DNA from 4 places in the Kitasatospora saccharophila genome. Region 2 is predicted to be linked to each of the others. Evidence: riboswitches for the same ligand, from Rfam matches in the RefSeq annotation. Region 2 holds a riboswitch; each other region holds the start of a gene.
What was found. Region 2 has a riboswitch for cyclic di-AMP ahead of ABD345_RS02890 (M23 family metallopeptidase). Riboswitches for the same ligand answer to the same signal wherever they lie in the genome.
Positions count from the first base shown of each region.

Region 1: linked by a shared signal. The riboswitch ahead of ABD345_RS05340 (transglycosylase family protein) and the one ahead of ABD345_RS02890 (M23 family metallopeptidase) in region 2 are both predicted to bind cyclic di-AMP.
Region 3: linked by a shared signal. The riboswitch ahead of ABD345_RS24345 (C40 family peptidase) and the one ahead of ABD345_RS02890 (M23 family metallopeptidase) in region 2 are both predicted to bind cyclic di-AMP.
Region 4: linked by a shared signal. The riboswitch ahead of ABD345_RS30285 (transglycosylase family protein) and the one ahead of ABD345_RS02890 (M23 family metallopeptidase) in region 2 are both predicted to bind cyclic di-AMP.

Region 1 covers NZ_BAAANS010000005.1:13,615-16,788, forward strand. The annotation lists gene ABD345_RS05335 (hypothetical protein) at 1-662, opposite strand, end outside; cyclic di-AMP (ydaO/yuaA leader) riboswitch at 1,131-1,300, shown strand; gene ABD345_RS05340 (transglycosylase family protein) at 1,306-2,622, shown strand; gene ABD345_RS05345 (hypothetical protein) at 2,727-2,927, shown strand; gene ABD345_RS05350 (AMP-dependent synthetase/ligase) at 3,070-3,174, shown strand, end outside.
Region 2 covers NZ_BAAANS010000002.1:240,215-243,388, forward strand. The annotation lists gene tig (trigger factor) at 1-152, opposite strand, end outside; tRNA gene ABD345_RS02880 (tRNA-Pro) at 380-453, opposite strand; tRNA gene ABD345_RS02885 (tRNA-Gly) at 603-676, shown strand; gene ABD345_RS02890 (M23 family metallopeptidase) at 819-1,838, opposite strand; cyclic di-AMP (ydaO/yuaA leader) riboswitch at 1,844-1,962, opposite strand; gene ABD345_RS02895 (hypothetical protein) at 2,372-2,566, opposite strand; gene ABD345_RS02900 (PP2C family protein-serine/threonine phosphatase) at 3,057-3,174, opposite strand, start outside.
Region 3 covers NZ_BAAANS010000035.1:47,355-50,528, reverse strand. The annotation lists gene ABD345_RS24350 (C40 family peptidase) at 1-851, shown strand, start outside; cyclic di-AMP (ydaO/yuaA leader) riboswitch at 1,214-1,369, shown strand; gene ABD345_RS24345 (C40 family peptidase) at 1,380-2,450, shown strand; gene ABD345_RS24340 (C40 family peptidase) at 2,659-3,174, shown strand, end outside.
Region 4 covers NZ_BAAANS010000052.1:34,401-37,574, forward strand. The annotation lists gene ABD345_RS30280 (CapA family protein) at 1-151, shown strand, start outside; gene ABD345_RS30285 (transglycosylase family protein) at 173-1,381, opposite strand; cyclic di-AMP (ydaO/yuaA leader) riboswitch at 1,385-1,548, opposite strand; gene ABD345_RS30290 (MFS transporter) at 2,054-3,174, shown strand, end outside.

The sequences.
Region 1 (3,174 bases), on a different contig from region 2:
CGGGTCCAGGCGGTGCGGGGGGCGCCGTCCAGCCGCAGGTAGCCCTGGCCGGTGACCCACAGGCCGGTGTCGGTGTCGACGACCGTCATGCCGCCGCCGGCGAAGCGGCGCTCGTCGACCTCGGGGAAGCGCAGGACGTGGGTGTGCGCGCCGTCGGGGGCGAGCGCCAGGGTGCCGCGCACCTCGACGTTGCCGCTGCTGGCCAGGGTCAGCGACCGGTCCGCGGCGAACACCAGCGAGCCGGTCGGTTCCACCAGCAGCGAGCCGACCTTCGCGTCGGCGTCCAGCACCACCCGGTCGGTGATCCGCACCGCGCTGCCGGGCCCGGGCAGCCGTCCGCCCCAGCCCCCGGCGTCCGACCACTTGCGGCCGCCCTGGTCGACCGGCGGGGGTGGCGGGGGCGGCGCGGACGGTCGCGGGCTCCCGGACGCGGGCGGCGGGGCGCCGGTGCCGTGCCGGTGGCCCGCCGGGCTGCCGCTGCCGCCGCCCGGGGCGGGCCGCGCGGCGGGCTCGTCGGCCCCCGCCAGGGACTGCCGCAGGACCACTCCCCCGCCGAGCGCCGTCACCGTCCCGACCGCCAGCCAGGTCAGCATCCTGCGCCGCCCGACCAGCGGCCGCCGGTGCCGCGCCGGCGGCTGCTCGCCGTTCCGCTGCTGTTCCACCTCGGCCGCCCTTCCGGGGCCCGCGACCCCGCGTCGTCGGGGGCAGCATAGGCAGAACGGCCACCGAAAAGCGGCGACTTCCGTTTCGCTTAAGCATCCTGACGTACCGTCAGTCATCAGTTCGACCATTCGGCCACGGCCCCGCCGCGGGCCCCGGCGCACCGGACGAATCAGAAATCGGGCACAAATGCCTCTCGAGAAACCATCACATATGCCGAATATTCACTCACCGATCAGCATAACGCCCAAAACGGGCACAAGATCAGCTATCGCCTGACGCGCGGCCAGGCCCGGTCAGCGGTGCGGGAGTTCGCCGAATGCTCCTTGGTCGCGAATTTCGCACACCGTGACGGCGGTCACAGGCATTTGCGAATCATCCTTAATTCCGCTTAATCTCCTGCCCACGTTCGTGGACACACGAACCCAGTTCACCCGGAACGCCGAGTCCTGCCGCCGGGTGGGCCGGCTCATGCATCAACGCACCACGGCAGGGGCGGGGGAACCAGGTAAGTCGCCCCGGGCGGCCGAGAGGCCGTACGGGGCTTGGGGTGAAGCCGGGCGCACCACGCGGTGCGCGCGGCCGGGCAACTCCAGCCCGAATCCGACAGCTCACCTCGCAGGCGTGGGAGAGGAACGCTTCTTCATGCTGCCCATCAGCGCCAAGCGAGCCCGTCGACTGATCGCCACCACCGGCGTCGTCGGCATCGGCCTCACCATCCCCTGCCTGACCACCGGCACCGCCTCCGCCGCCACCGTGGCGACCTGGGACAAGGTCGCGCAGTGCGAGTCCAGCGGCAACTGGTCCATCAACACCGGCAACGGCTTCTACGGTGGCCTGCAGTTCACCTCCTCCACCTGGGCCGAGTTCGGCGGCACCGCGTACGCCTCGCGCGCCGACCTGGCCACCAAGGACCAGCAGATCGCCGTCGCCGAGAAGGTGCTGGCCGTCCAGGGCCCCGGCGCCTGGCCGGTCTGCTCCGTCCAGGCCGGTCTGACCAAGGGCGGCGCCGCCCCCCAGGTCGACACCTCCGGCTCCTCGTCCTCGTCCACCGCCACCACCACCGGCTCGGACAGCAGCAGCTCCTCGCAGTCGCAGTCGCAGTCGCAGTCGCAGTCCAGCGGCAGCAGCAAGGGCCAGTCCCAGCACTCCTGGTCGCAGGGCAAGTCGCAGGCCCAGACCCAGACCCAGCAGAGCGCCCCGGCCGCCACCGACACCCAGTCGGCCGGCAGCTACACCGTCGTGGCGGGCGACTGGCTGTCCGCCATCGCGCAGAGCCAGCACGTGGACGGCGGCTGGCAGAAGCTGTACGACCTGAACCGCTCGGTCCTCACCGAGGGCCCGGACGTGATCTACCCGGGTCAGCAGCTCTCGCTGGGCGGCGGCAGCAGCACCGCGCAGCAGTCCGCGCCGGCCACCAAGTCCTCCTCCTCGTACAAGGGCTCGTCCTGGAAGAACGGCGGCTCCACCGCCAAGTCCTCCACCACCAAGTCCTCCACCACCAAGTCCTCGACCGGCACCGCGAGCACCGCCACCACCACGGCGAAGACCGCGACCACCACCACGACCGCCACCACCGCGACCACCGCCACCAAGGCGACCGGCTCCAAGGCCGCGGCGATCGACTTCGCGCTGTCCAAGCTCGGCCAGGCGTACGTCTACGGCGGCACCGGCAACGGCGGCTGGGACTGCTCGGGCCTGACCCAGGCCGCGTTCCGCCAGGCCGGCATCAGCCTGCCGCGCGTCGCCGCCGACCAGGCGGACTACTCGACCCGCGTCTCGCTGGACAGCCTGCAGCCGGGCGACCTGCTGTTCTGGTCCAACAACGGCGCCAACTCGGGCGTCTACCACGTCGCGCTGTACATCGGCGACGGCAAGTACGTCGAGGCCGCGAACCCGCGCTCCGGCGTCCGCACCGAGACCATCGCCGACTGGGCCCCCGACTTCGCGGGCCGCGTCTGATCCGCGAGCGGTGAACCGCCGCTGCCCCCGGGGACCCTGGTCGGCCCCGGGGGCAGCGGCCTATCCTCGCCCTGAGAGAAGGCTCGACGACCGGGAGCGGCGGCATGGCGAAGGTGACGATCACGCTGGACGCGGACCTGGCCCTGGAAGTGATGATGCGGGCCGGCACCACCTCCCCCCAGGACGCGGTGGAACTGGTCCTGCGCGACTACCTCTCCACCGACCGCCGCACCATCGCCCGCACCGGCGGCACCCGCGACGGCGAACGCCTCCTCCCCAAGCCCCCCACCCCCGAAGAGGGCTGACGCCCCGACGAGAGCCCTGCCCCTGACGGCGCTCCCCTGGTGGCGCAAGTGCCGCAACTGTCAAGTAACTTACCGTCTAGTAAGTTTACTGGCGAGTACATACCCTGGGCGGACCCCCACCCCCGTCCAAGGGAGTTCGCTCATGGCACACCCCCTCGCCCGTGCCGCCCGCGCCGCCCGTCCGCCCGTGGAGGTGCTGCGCACCGGCGACCGGGTGGTCGAGGCCAGGGCCGCGTACCTGGTGCCG
Region 2 (3,174 bases):
TTCGGGATCTTGCCCTTGCGGAAGCCCGGAACGGTGACCTGCTGGTTGATCTTCTTGTACGCCGCGTCGAGGCTGGGCTTGAGCTCCTCGAAGGGCACCTCGACGGTGAGTCGAACCCGAGTGGGGTTCAGAGTCTCGACGGCGCTCTTCACGGTTGGGTCTCCTAGGGGGCTTGCGGTCAGGGCGATAGGCGGTTGGGGCTGCAATGCTGTCCGTACTACCGCCAGCGGTCCATCCTACCGGTACCACGAAAGCGACTGTGCCCGGCACCGGGGTGCGCGCGGGAGGCCGGGGGCCGGGGGCGGCGGCAACGACGACGCCGGGGGCGGCGGCAACGACAACAGGGCCCCGCCCGCTGACGAGACCCTGCCGCACACGGTCGGGGTGACCGGATTCGAACCGACGGCCTTCCGCTCCCAAAGCGGACGCGCTACCAACCTGCGCCACACCCCGTGGTGCCGAGCAGAAGAGTACACGTCGGCCCGCCCCGGACCGGGGCGATATCGGCGAGCCGACAACGGCGGAGGAGTGTGCAATCCACCGACCCGACCAGGTACGCTGGGGCGGTCCGCACCGCCTCGGGTGGTGGCGGACGCTCCTTTGCGGGTGTAGCTCAATGGTAGAGCCCCAGTCTTCCAAACTGGTCACGCGAGTTCGATTCTCGTCACCCGCTCCACGAGGCCGGAGGCCCCGACCGCAGCAGCGGTCGGGGCCTCCGCCGTTCCCGGGCTCCGCGCTCCGGGTCCGCGATCCGCGATCCGGGACGCCCGAAGGCCCCGCGCAGCGGAACGCGGGGCCTTCGGGGGTGGTGCCGGGGATCAGACGTTGACGCCGTGGGCCGCCAGGTAGGCGATCGGGTCGATGTCGGAGCCGTAGTCCGGGGTGGTGCGGATCTCGAAGTGCAGGTGCGGGCCGGTCACGTTGCCGGTGGCGCCGGAGAGGCCGATCTGCTGGCCCGCGGTCACGGCCTGGCCGGCCGAGACGGAGATCGAGGACAGGTGCGCGTACTGGGCGTACTTGCCGTCGGCGAGCTTGATGACGACCTGGTTGCCGTAGGCGCCGCCGTTGCCGGCCGAGACCACGGTGCCGTTGGCGATCGCCTTCAGGCTGGTGCCGGTGGCGACCGGGAAGTCGATGCCGGTGTGGTAGCCGCTGGACCAGCTGGAGCCCGCCACCTTGTAGCCGGTGGTGACGCTGCCCGGCGCGGGGGCGACGTAGCCGGAGGAGGAGCTCGCGGTGGAGCCGGTGGTGGTGGACGTGCCGGTGGTGGCGCTCCCGGTCGACGACTTCGCGGTGGACGACGAGGACGAGGCCGAGGAGGAGGACGACGAGGAGGTCGACTTCTGGGTCTGGGCCTGGGCCTGGGTCTTCGCGGTGCCGGTGCTCGACTTGGTCGAGGTCTTCGGGGCGGCGGTGGTGGCCGCGGCGTCCGAGGAGGTGGCGGCGGAGGTCGTCGCGGCGGCCTGGCCGTTGACGGTCAGCTGCTGGCCCGGGTAGATCAGGTTCGGGTTGCCGCCGATGACCGAGCGGTTGTCCTGGTAGAGCTTCTCCCAGCCGCCGTCCACGTTCTTCGCGGTGGCGATCTTGGAGAGGGTGTCGCCGGCGGCGACCCGGTAGGACTCCGCGGCCGGGGCGGCGGCGTCGGTGGTGGTGTCGGCGACGGGGGTGGCGTCGACCGAGACGTTGGCCCACTGGCGGGCGCCGTCGTGCTGGTCGGCGGTGTGCGCGGAGGCGGCGGTGACCGGGAGGCCGACCGCGGCGCCGGCGACGCCGGCGGCGATGGCGATGCGGACGACGGTGGCCAGGCGCGGCTTGCGGTGCTTGCCCTGAGCGGACATGAAGCTGTTCCTCTCCGACGCCTGCGAGGTGAGCTGTCGGGTTCGGGCGAGAGTTGCCCGGCCGCGCTGTGGCGGCTTCACCCCGAGCCGTCCCCGTGCGTTCCGGGTCCGGCGTACTACCTGTGGTTCCCCCGCTCCTGCCGTGGCGTGGTCTCTGGTCGGCACCGGGCGGCGGCAGGACTAGGCGTTCCGCTCGGCGACCAGCCCGGCCGATGTCCGGGCTGCGGAGGAAGCAAAACCCACGGCTCGCCGAGCTGGCAAGCGCCGAAAAGCCCCGTCCCCGGGCTCGGGAGGGGGCTGACGGTCCGCCAGGTCACGCTCCGCCGCCACCGGGCTGCGGTGCGCGTACGGGATCATGACGGTGCGCCCACGAACCAGGCACGGTGGGCGACTTCGGCCACCGTGCGCGCTCGGGCGCTGACCCGGCGTGACGATGCGGGTGACCCTGGTCACCCGCGGGCAGGACTCTGGGACGGTCCGGGGGGTGGCTCCCGTCCGTCGGAACGCGCTCCCCGGTCCGGTCGGACGGGGCGTCAGCCGGCGATGCCGGAGATCGCCTTGGAGACCGACTGGAGGAACTGGGTGATCGGGGCTGCCATGTTCGACTGGCTGAGCATGAAGCCGAAGAGCGCTGCCATGACGGCGTGGCCTGTCTTCAACTGCTTGTTGCGGATGAAGATGGCGACGATGATGCCGAACAGGACCAGGGCGGAGACGGAGAAGGCCACCGGGACTCACTTCCTCGATTCGTGGCGGGGATTCGGGTCGGAACCGGCGACGGCTCCAGGCGGAAACCGGCCCCTGCCCCCCGTGTCCCCACCACTCCATCCGGACTCAGTGTGGTCGCTCGTGCGGAGTGCGTAAAGGACTTGCCCCGTCACCCGGGGCCCCAACCCGCGTGCTGGGGCTGATTTTCGCCGACCGTGACGATAGCGGACGGGTCCTGACGGACCGTCGGCGGGCCGCGGTCCGCCGCGGTGGCGGCGGCAAAGCGGCAGGCAGGCCGGGCATCCGCCCACCGGCCGGGTATGCCAGTGGAATTGGCCGAAGATCAACGTCCGGGTTTGACACCCCGCGGGCACGTCCCGCGCACCTTTCCCGCGCACCCGGGCGCCCGCGGGATCCGCTCCGGCGCCCCGCGGGGCCGACCGCGGCGGTGCGCGGCGGCGTGTGCGCCGGACCCGCGCGCGGGCCGGGGCGGGCGGCGCCCGGTGCCGCTCAGCGGCGCCAGACCAGCAGCACCGCGCGGTCGTCGTTGACGTGCTTGGCCACGCTGTCGATCAGTCGGACCGCGGCGCCCGAGCGCCCGGCCACCGGGGTGGTGGCGACCAGCCGG
Region 3 (3,174 bases), on a different contig from region 2:
AGTACAACGGCGCCAAGGAGCGGGCCGACCAGCTGCGCAAGCAGGCCAGCGACCTGCAGGACCAGGTGGCCCGCGGCCAGGAGCAGTTGACCGAGCTGGCCTCCGGGCTCGCGGCGGTGGCCGGGGACCAGTACCGGCAGGGCGGTGTCGACCCGTCGATGCAGCTGATGCTCTCCGCCGACCCGGACCAGTACCTGACCAAGGCGTCCTCCTTCGACCAGGCCGCCAGCACCCAGGCCGAGACGCTCAAGTCCCTCAAGGACCAGCAGCGCCGCCTGGACCAGCAGAAGCAGGAGGCCGCGGCCGTCCTGCACGAGCTGGACACCCAGACCCAGGCGCTCAACGACGCCAAGAACGACGTGAACAGCAAGCTCGCCGAGGCGCAGAAGCTGCTCTCCAAGCTGAACGCCGCGGACCGGGCCGCGATCCTCCAGGGCAGCGGCGGCACCGCCTCGCGCAGCGCCTCCCGGGTCGACCCGTCCACCCTGCCGCAGGCCAGCGGCTACGCGGCGACCGCGGTGGCGGCCGCGCTCGGCAAGCAGGGCTCGCCGTACGTCTGGGGCGCCACCGGTGCGAGCACCTTCGACTGCTCGGGCCTGATGGTGTGGGCCTACAAGCAGGCCGGCGTCTCGCTGCCGCGCACCTCGCAGTCGCAGGGCAGCTACGGCGTGAACGTGGGCACCGACTGGCACAACGCGCAGCCCGGCGACCTGGTCGTCTACTACAGCGACCGGCACCACGTCGGCATGTACATCGGCAACGGCCTGGTGGTGCACGCCCCGCGCACCGGTGACGTGGTGAAGACGATGAAGGTCGACACCCTGCCGATCTCCACCATCCGCCGGGTCTGACGGTCCGAAGAATCGGACAAACGCCCCATAGGGCGACAACTGACGCATCGTGACACGCCCGGACGGGTCGAGATCCCCCTGTGATCCGCGACACGTCCGGGCGAGGCATTTCCCGACCGTATCGTGAGAATTATTACGCTCTGTGTAAGTAATCGATCACGTTCGGTCAGATTCCTCGCGGTATTTGATTCAGAATCAGATTTTTTTCCGACAAGGATTTGAACGGATCACGGATCGGTTACTAGGGTCGTGCTTCGACCACCGCAGAGTCGATCGCCCAAGGGGGGCGGCGGCGGGGGTCGCCGCCGAGTCCGTGACGCAGCGGGCAGACCGTCAACACCGGGTCTGCCGACGGGGATACCCCTGCGGGGGTGCTGTCTAACGGAGCCGGGGAACCACGTTCCCCCGGGGTGAATCGGCGCCGGGACGGCCGCGTGCGGTCGGTGAGGCGTCGTAGGGCACATCTCTTCCGGCCCGAACCCGTCAGCTCACCCGGTAGGCGGTGTGAGGAAGAAGGAGTCCGCCTTCGTGGCGTCCCATCGCCGTCCCAAGCCCGTCGGCCGTGCCCGGGTCTCGATTCTCACTGCCACCGCCGCCGCTGCCGTGGCGCTGTCCGCCCAGGGCGGCGCGCACGCCGACCCCGCGCCCACCAAGGACCAGGTCAAGCAGCAGGTCGACCAGCTCAACGAGCAGGCCGAGGTCAAGACGGAGGCGCTCAACGCCTCCGTCGAGAAGCAGCAGGAGCTGCAGAAGCAGGTCGGCCAGCTCCAGGACCAGCTCGCCCGGCAGCAGGAGCAGGTGACCACCGCGCAGGAGGGCCTGGCGGGCATCGCCGCCGAGCAGTACCGCAGCGGCAGCATGCCGCAGACCATGCAGCTGATGCTCTCCAGCAGCCCGGACTCGTTCCTCGGGGAGGCCGGCACGCTGAACGCGGTCGGCTCCACCCAGGCGGACCTGCTCAAGACCTTCAAGTCCGAGCAGGCCAAGCTCGACGCCCAGCGCAAGGAGGCCGAGTCCAAGCTCGCCGAGCTGGACACCACCACCAAGGCCCTGCAGGCCGACAAGGACGACGTCAAGGCGAAGCTGGCCAAGGCCCAGGAGCTGCTCAACACGCTGACCCAGCAGGAGCGCGACCAGCTCGCCGCCGCCGAGGCGAAGGCCGCCGCGGACGCCAAGGCGAAGGCCGACGCCGCGCAGCGCGCCTCCCGCGACACCGTCCGGGTGGAGCTGAACGCCCCGGCGTCCTCCAGCTTCTCGGGCAACGCGGTCGGCGCGGCGGTCTCCAAGCTCGGCAGCTGGTACTCCTACGGCGCGGCCGGTCCGAGCACCTTCGACTGCTCCGGCCTGATGCAGTGGGCCTACAAGCAGGCCGGCGTGTCGATCCCGCGCACCTCGCAGGCGCAGGCCGGGGCCGGGACCAACCTGGGCACCGACATCGCCAACGCCCGCCCGGGCGACCTGATCATCTACTACGGCGACCAGCACCACGTCGGCATGTACGTCGGCAACGGGCAGATCGTCCACGCCCCGCACACCGGCGCGCAGGTCCGCTACGAGTCGGCGACGGTCATGCCGATCAACCGGATCGTCCGGATCTGACGGTCCGGCACGGCCTCCGGCCCGGTACCCCGCAGGGGGTGCCGGGCCGTTCTCGTCCTGGCGTCCGATTCGCGGTCAAATATTCGTTCCTGTCGGGGTTTGGACTGGATCGATCCGACTCGCTAACCTCTGCCCCCGGGCCCCCGCGAGGACGGCCGTCCGACGGCGGACGGCGGCGGAGGCCGGCCGCAGAACGGAGCCGTCGCACGTGTCCGTGCACCGTCGCACCCCGCTGCCCGGCGTCCAGCGCCTGGCCCGCGCCCTGGCGCTCACCGCCGCCGCCACCGGCGCGCTCGGGCTGACCGTCGGAGGGGCCGCCGCCGCCCCGCTCAGCCCGGCCGAGCCGGTGAGCCGCGGCGAGGTCAAGACCCAGGTCGACCAGCTCTACGAGGAGGCCGAGCAGGCGTCCGAGAAGTACAACGCCGCCCAGGAGCGGCAGCAGCGGCTCCAGGCCGAGGCCGGCAGCCTGCAGGACCAGGTCGCCGCCGGGCAGGAGGAGCTGAACCGGATGCGCGGCGACCTGGCCGCCGTCGCCGCCGACCAGTACCGGTCCCAGGGCGTGGACCCCACCGTCCGGCTGATGCTCGACCAGGACCCCTCCGGCTACCTGACCGGCGCCCGCTCGCTCGAACAGGCCACCTCCCGGCAGGCCGAGAGCCTGCGCGAGCTCGCCGAGCGGCAGCGCCGGCTGGAGGAGCGGCGGCACGAGGCCGGCGCCAAGCTC
Region 4 (3,174 bases), on a different contig from region 2:
CGACGGCCGCGTCACCGGCGAGACCTTCACCCCCGCCCACATCGACGGCCGGGGCGTGCCCGTCCCGCAGAGCGGGAACGCCGCGAAGGCCGCCCAGCAGCGCCGCGACGGCCTGCGCGGCTGCACCGGGCTGGCCGCCGTCCCGAAGTGACGGCGGCCGGCCCGGAGCCGGTCAGCCCAGGTCGAGCACCTGGCCCGGACGGATCAGGTCCGGGTTCTCGCCGACCACCTGCTGGTTGGACCTGTAGAGCTCGGACCAGCCGCCGCCCAGCGCGTGCTCGCGGGCGATGGCGGCCAGGGTGTCGCCGGTGGTGACGGTGTACGGCTGCGCGGACGCGGCCGCCGCCGGGACCGCCGACGCGGCCGGGTCCGGGGCCGTCGGTGCGGCCGGGTCCGGGGTCGGGGCCGGGGTCGGGGTTGCCGACGGGGCGGACGCGTCCGGGGCCGCCGTGCTGCCGGTGGGCGAGGGGGCGGGGGTGGTGCCGGAGGAGTCGGCGCTGCCGGACGGACTGGGAGACGGGGTGACCGGGAGGGTGGGGACCAGGCCGGTCCCGTTGCCGTCGTTCCCGTTCCCGTTGCTGCCGTCGGTGGGCGTGCCCGGGCCGGGCGTGGCGGTCGGGTCGGTGGGCAGCAGCGGGGTGCCGGGGGCGGCCGACGGGGTGCCCGGCGCGGTCGGGGCGTCCGTGGCCGGGGCGTTGGTGGCGGGGGCGGTCGGGGTGGGGGCGCTCGGCTGCGGCTGGGGGTGCGTCAGCTGCAGGTAGCGCTCGTACAGGCTCTGGTGGCTGGTCCAGAACCAGGCGCCGTTCTTCTCGTACCAGTACACGTGCGAGACCGGGTCGTAGCCGGGCAGGCCGGAGAACACCGGCGCGGTGTTCCCGCTCGGGACGGTGCTGCCGTCCGGGGCGGCGTTGACCGCCGCGATGCCGCGGGCGCCGCGCAGCGAACCCGTCTCGTCGGCCGAGTCGTTGTCGTCGACGACGCCCGGCGCGGTGGCGGTGCTCAGGCCCGCCTCGTCCACGCACGAGGACCAGGGCGAGGGGCCCTCGGTGGCCAGGATGCGTTCGGCGACGGCGATCTGCTGGCTGCGGGTGGCCCCGTTCGGCAGCGGGGCGAACTGGGTGCCGCCGTAGTCCGTCCAGCGCTGGGCGTTGATCTGCAGGCCGCCGTAGAGGCCGTTGCCCGCGTCGGAGCCCCAGTTCCCTCCGCTCTCGCACTCGGCGACCCGGTCCCAGACCGCGCTGGGGGCGGCGTGCGCGCCGGTCACGGCGAGCAGCGGCAGGGCGATGCCGACGCCGGCCACGCCGGCCACCGCGATCGCGCGCTCGGCTGCCTTCTCCGCCGGACCCTGCCGACGGTGACGTCCCGAACCCGTGAAGAGCATGCGAGATCCTCTCCGCACGCCTGCGAGGTGAGCTGTCGGGTTCGGACCGGGAGGGAGGCCCGGCCGCCGCGTCCGGTCACCCGGTGCGGACGGCTTCACCCCTAGCCGTGGGGGACGGCAACAATCGTGGTTCCCCCGCCCCTGTCCAAGGGTGGTGGTGGTCGACCCGACGGCGCGGCGGACAGGGCTCGGCGTTCTCGCGCGCGGGGCCCGGTGGTGCGGGCTGGGAGGAGCCTATTCACTCGAACGCGGCAATCACAAGCGCGTCGCGCCCGGATCACGCCTTCGTCACGCCGGTTCCCGCGTGGTGTGTGGACGACCTGTTGACGATGTCTCGGGCCGGAGGCGGGGGCGGCCGTGGGCGGGAGGTCGGCGGACCGGCTGGAGAAGTGTGGCCGATCGGTGGGATTGGGGGGAAGGCGAACGGGGAAGGCGGGCACACCGGTTGGGCGACGACGGTAGGCGATTGGTGTCAAGTCACTTGCAGGGCAAGGAAGTTCGGTGAAATCGGGGCATTGTCCGCGTTGCGGATAAATCACGCGACAGGGGGTGCGCGGGCTTCCTACGATCGCCCTGCTCGCCGTCCCGTGCGGCGGGTGCGCTGCTCCGGTCCGTCGGGCTCGTCGGGTTCGTCGGGTGGGCCGGGAGCGCCGGATTCGTCGAGGAGGTCCCGTGCGCGTTCCGATCCCCGAAGTGCTCCGCACCGAGCGCCGGTTCGCCCGGCTGTTCGTCGGGCAGTCGCTGTCGGTCCTGGGGGACCGGGTCTCGTTCGTGGCGCTGCCCTTCGCGGTGCTGGCGATCGGCGGCTCGGCCGCGGACGTCGGCCTGGTCACGGCGGCCGGGCTGCTCCCGCTGCTGGTGTTCACGCTCGCCGGGGGCGTCTGGGCGGACCGGATACCGCGGCAGCGCATCATGCTGGCCTCCGACCTGGTGCGCTGCGCCGTCCAGGCGGCCGCCGCCGTGCTGCTGCTCACCGGCACCGCCCGGGTCGGGACGCTGGCGCTGCTGATGGCGCTGTTCGGCGTCGCGGACGCCTTCTTCCTCCCGGCCTCCACCGGGCTGCTGCCCCTGCTCGTCCCCGCCGACCGACTGCGCGAGGCGAACGCGCTGCGCGGGTTCGTGCAATCGGCGTCGCTGGTGGTCGGGCCCGCGCTGGCCGGGGTGCTGATCGCGGCGGTCGGGCCCGGCGGTGCGCTGGCGGTGGACGCCGCGAGTTTCGCCGCCAGCGCCGCCGTGCTGGCCCGGCTGGGCCCGGCCGGCGGGGCGGCACCCGAGGAGGCGGACGGGGCGACACCCGCCGACCCGGAGCGGGCCGAGCGGCCCGGTTTCCTGGCCGAACTGCGGGTCGGCTGGCAGCAGGTGCGCAGCCGGACGTGGGTGTGGTCGGGGATGCTGGCGATAGCGGTCTACCACGTGGTGGTACTGCCCTCGGTGTTCGTGCTCGGGCCGGTGCTGGCGGAGCGCGAATGGGGCGGTGCCGGTGCATGGGCCGTGGTGGTCATCGCCTTCGGCCTCGGCGCGATCCTGGGAGACGTCTGCGCCTACCGCCTGAAACCCGCCCGCCCGATGGCCGTCGCCGCGGTGGCGATGGCGGTGGCCTCCTGCCAGGCGCTGGTCATCGGGTCCGGCGCGCCGGTCTGGGTGATCGCCGCGCTGGAGGCGGTCACCGGAGTCGGGGTCTCCCTGTTCTTCGTGCTCTGGGAGACCCTGCTCCAGGTGCACATACCGGAGCGGGTGCTCTCCCGGGTCAGCTCCTACGACCACCTGATCTCGGTGGCCCTGATGCCGCTCGG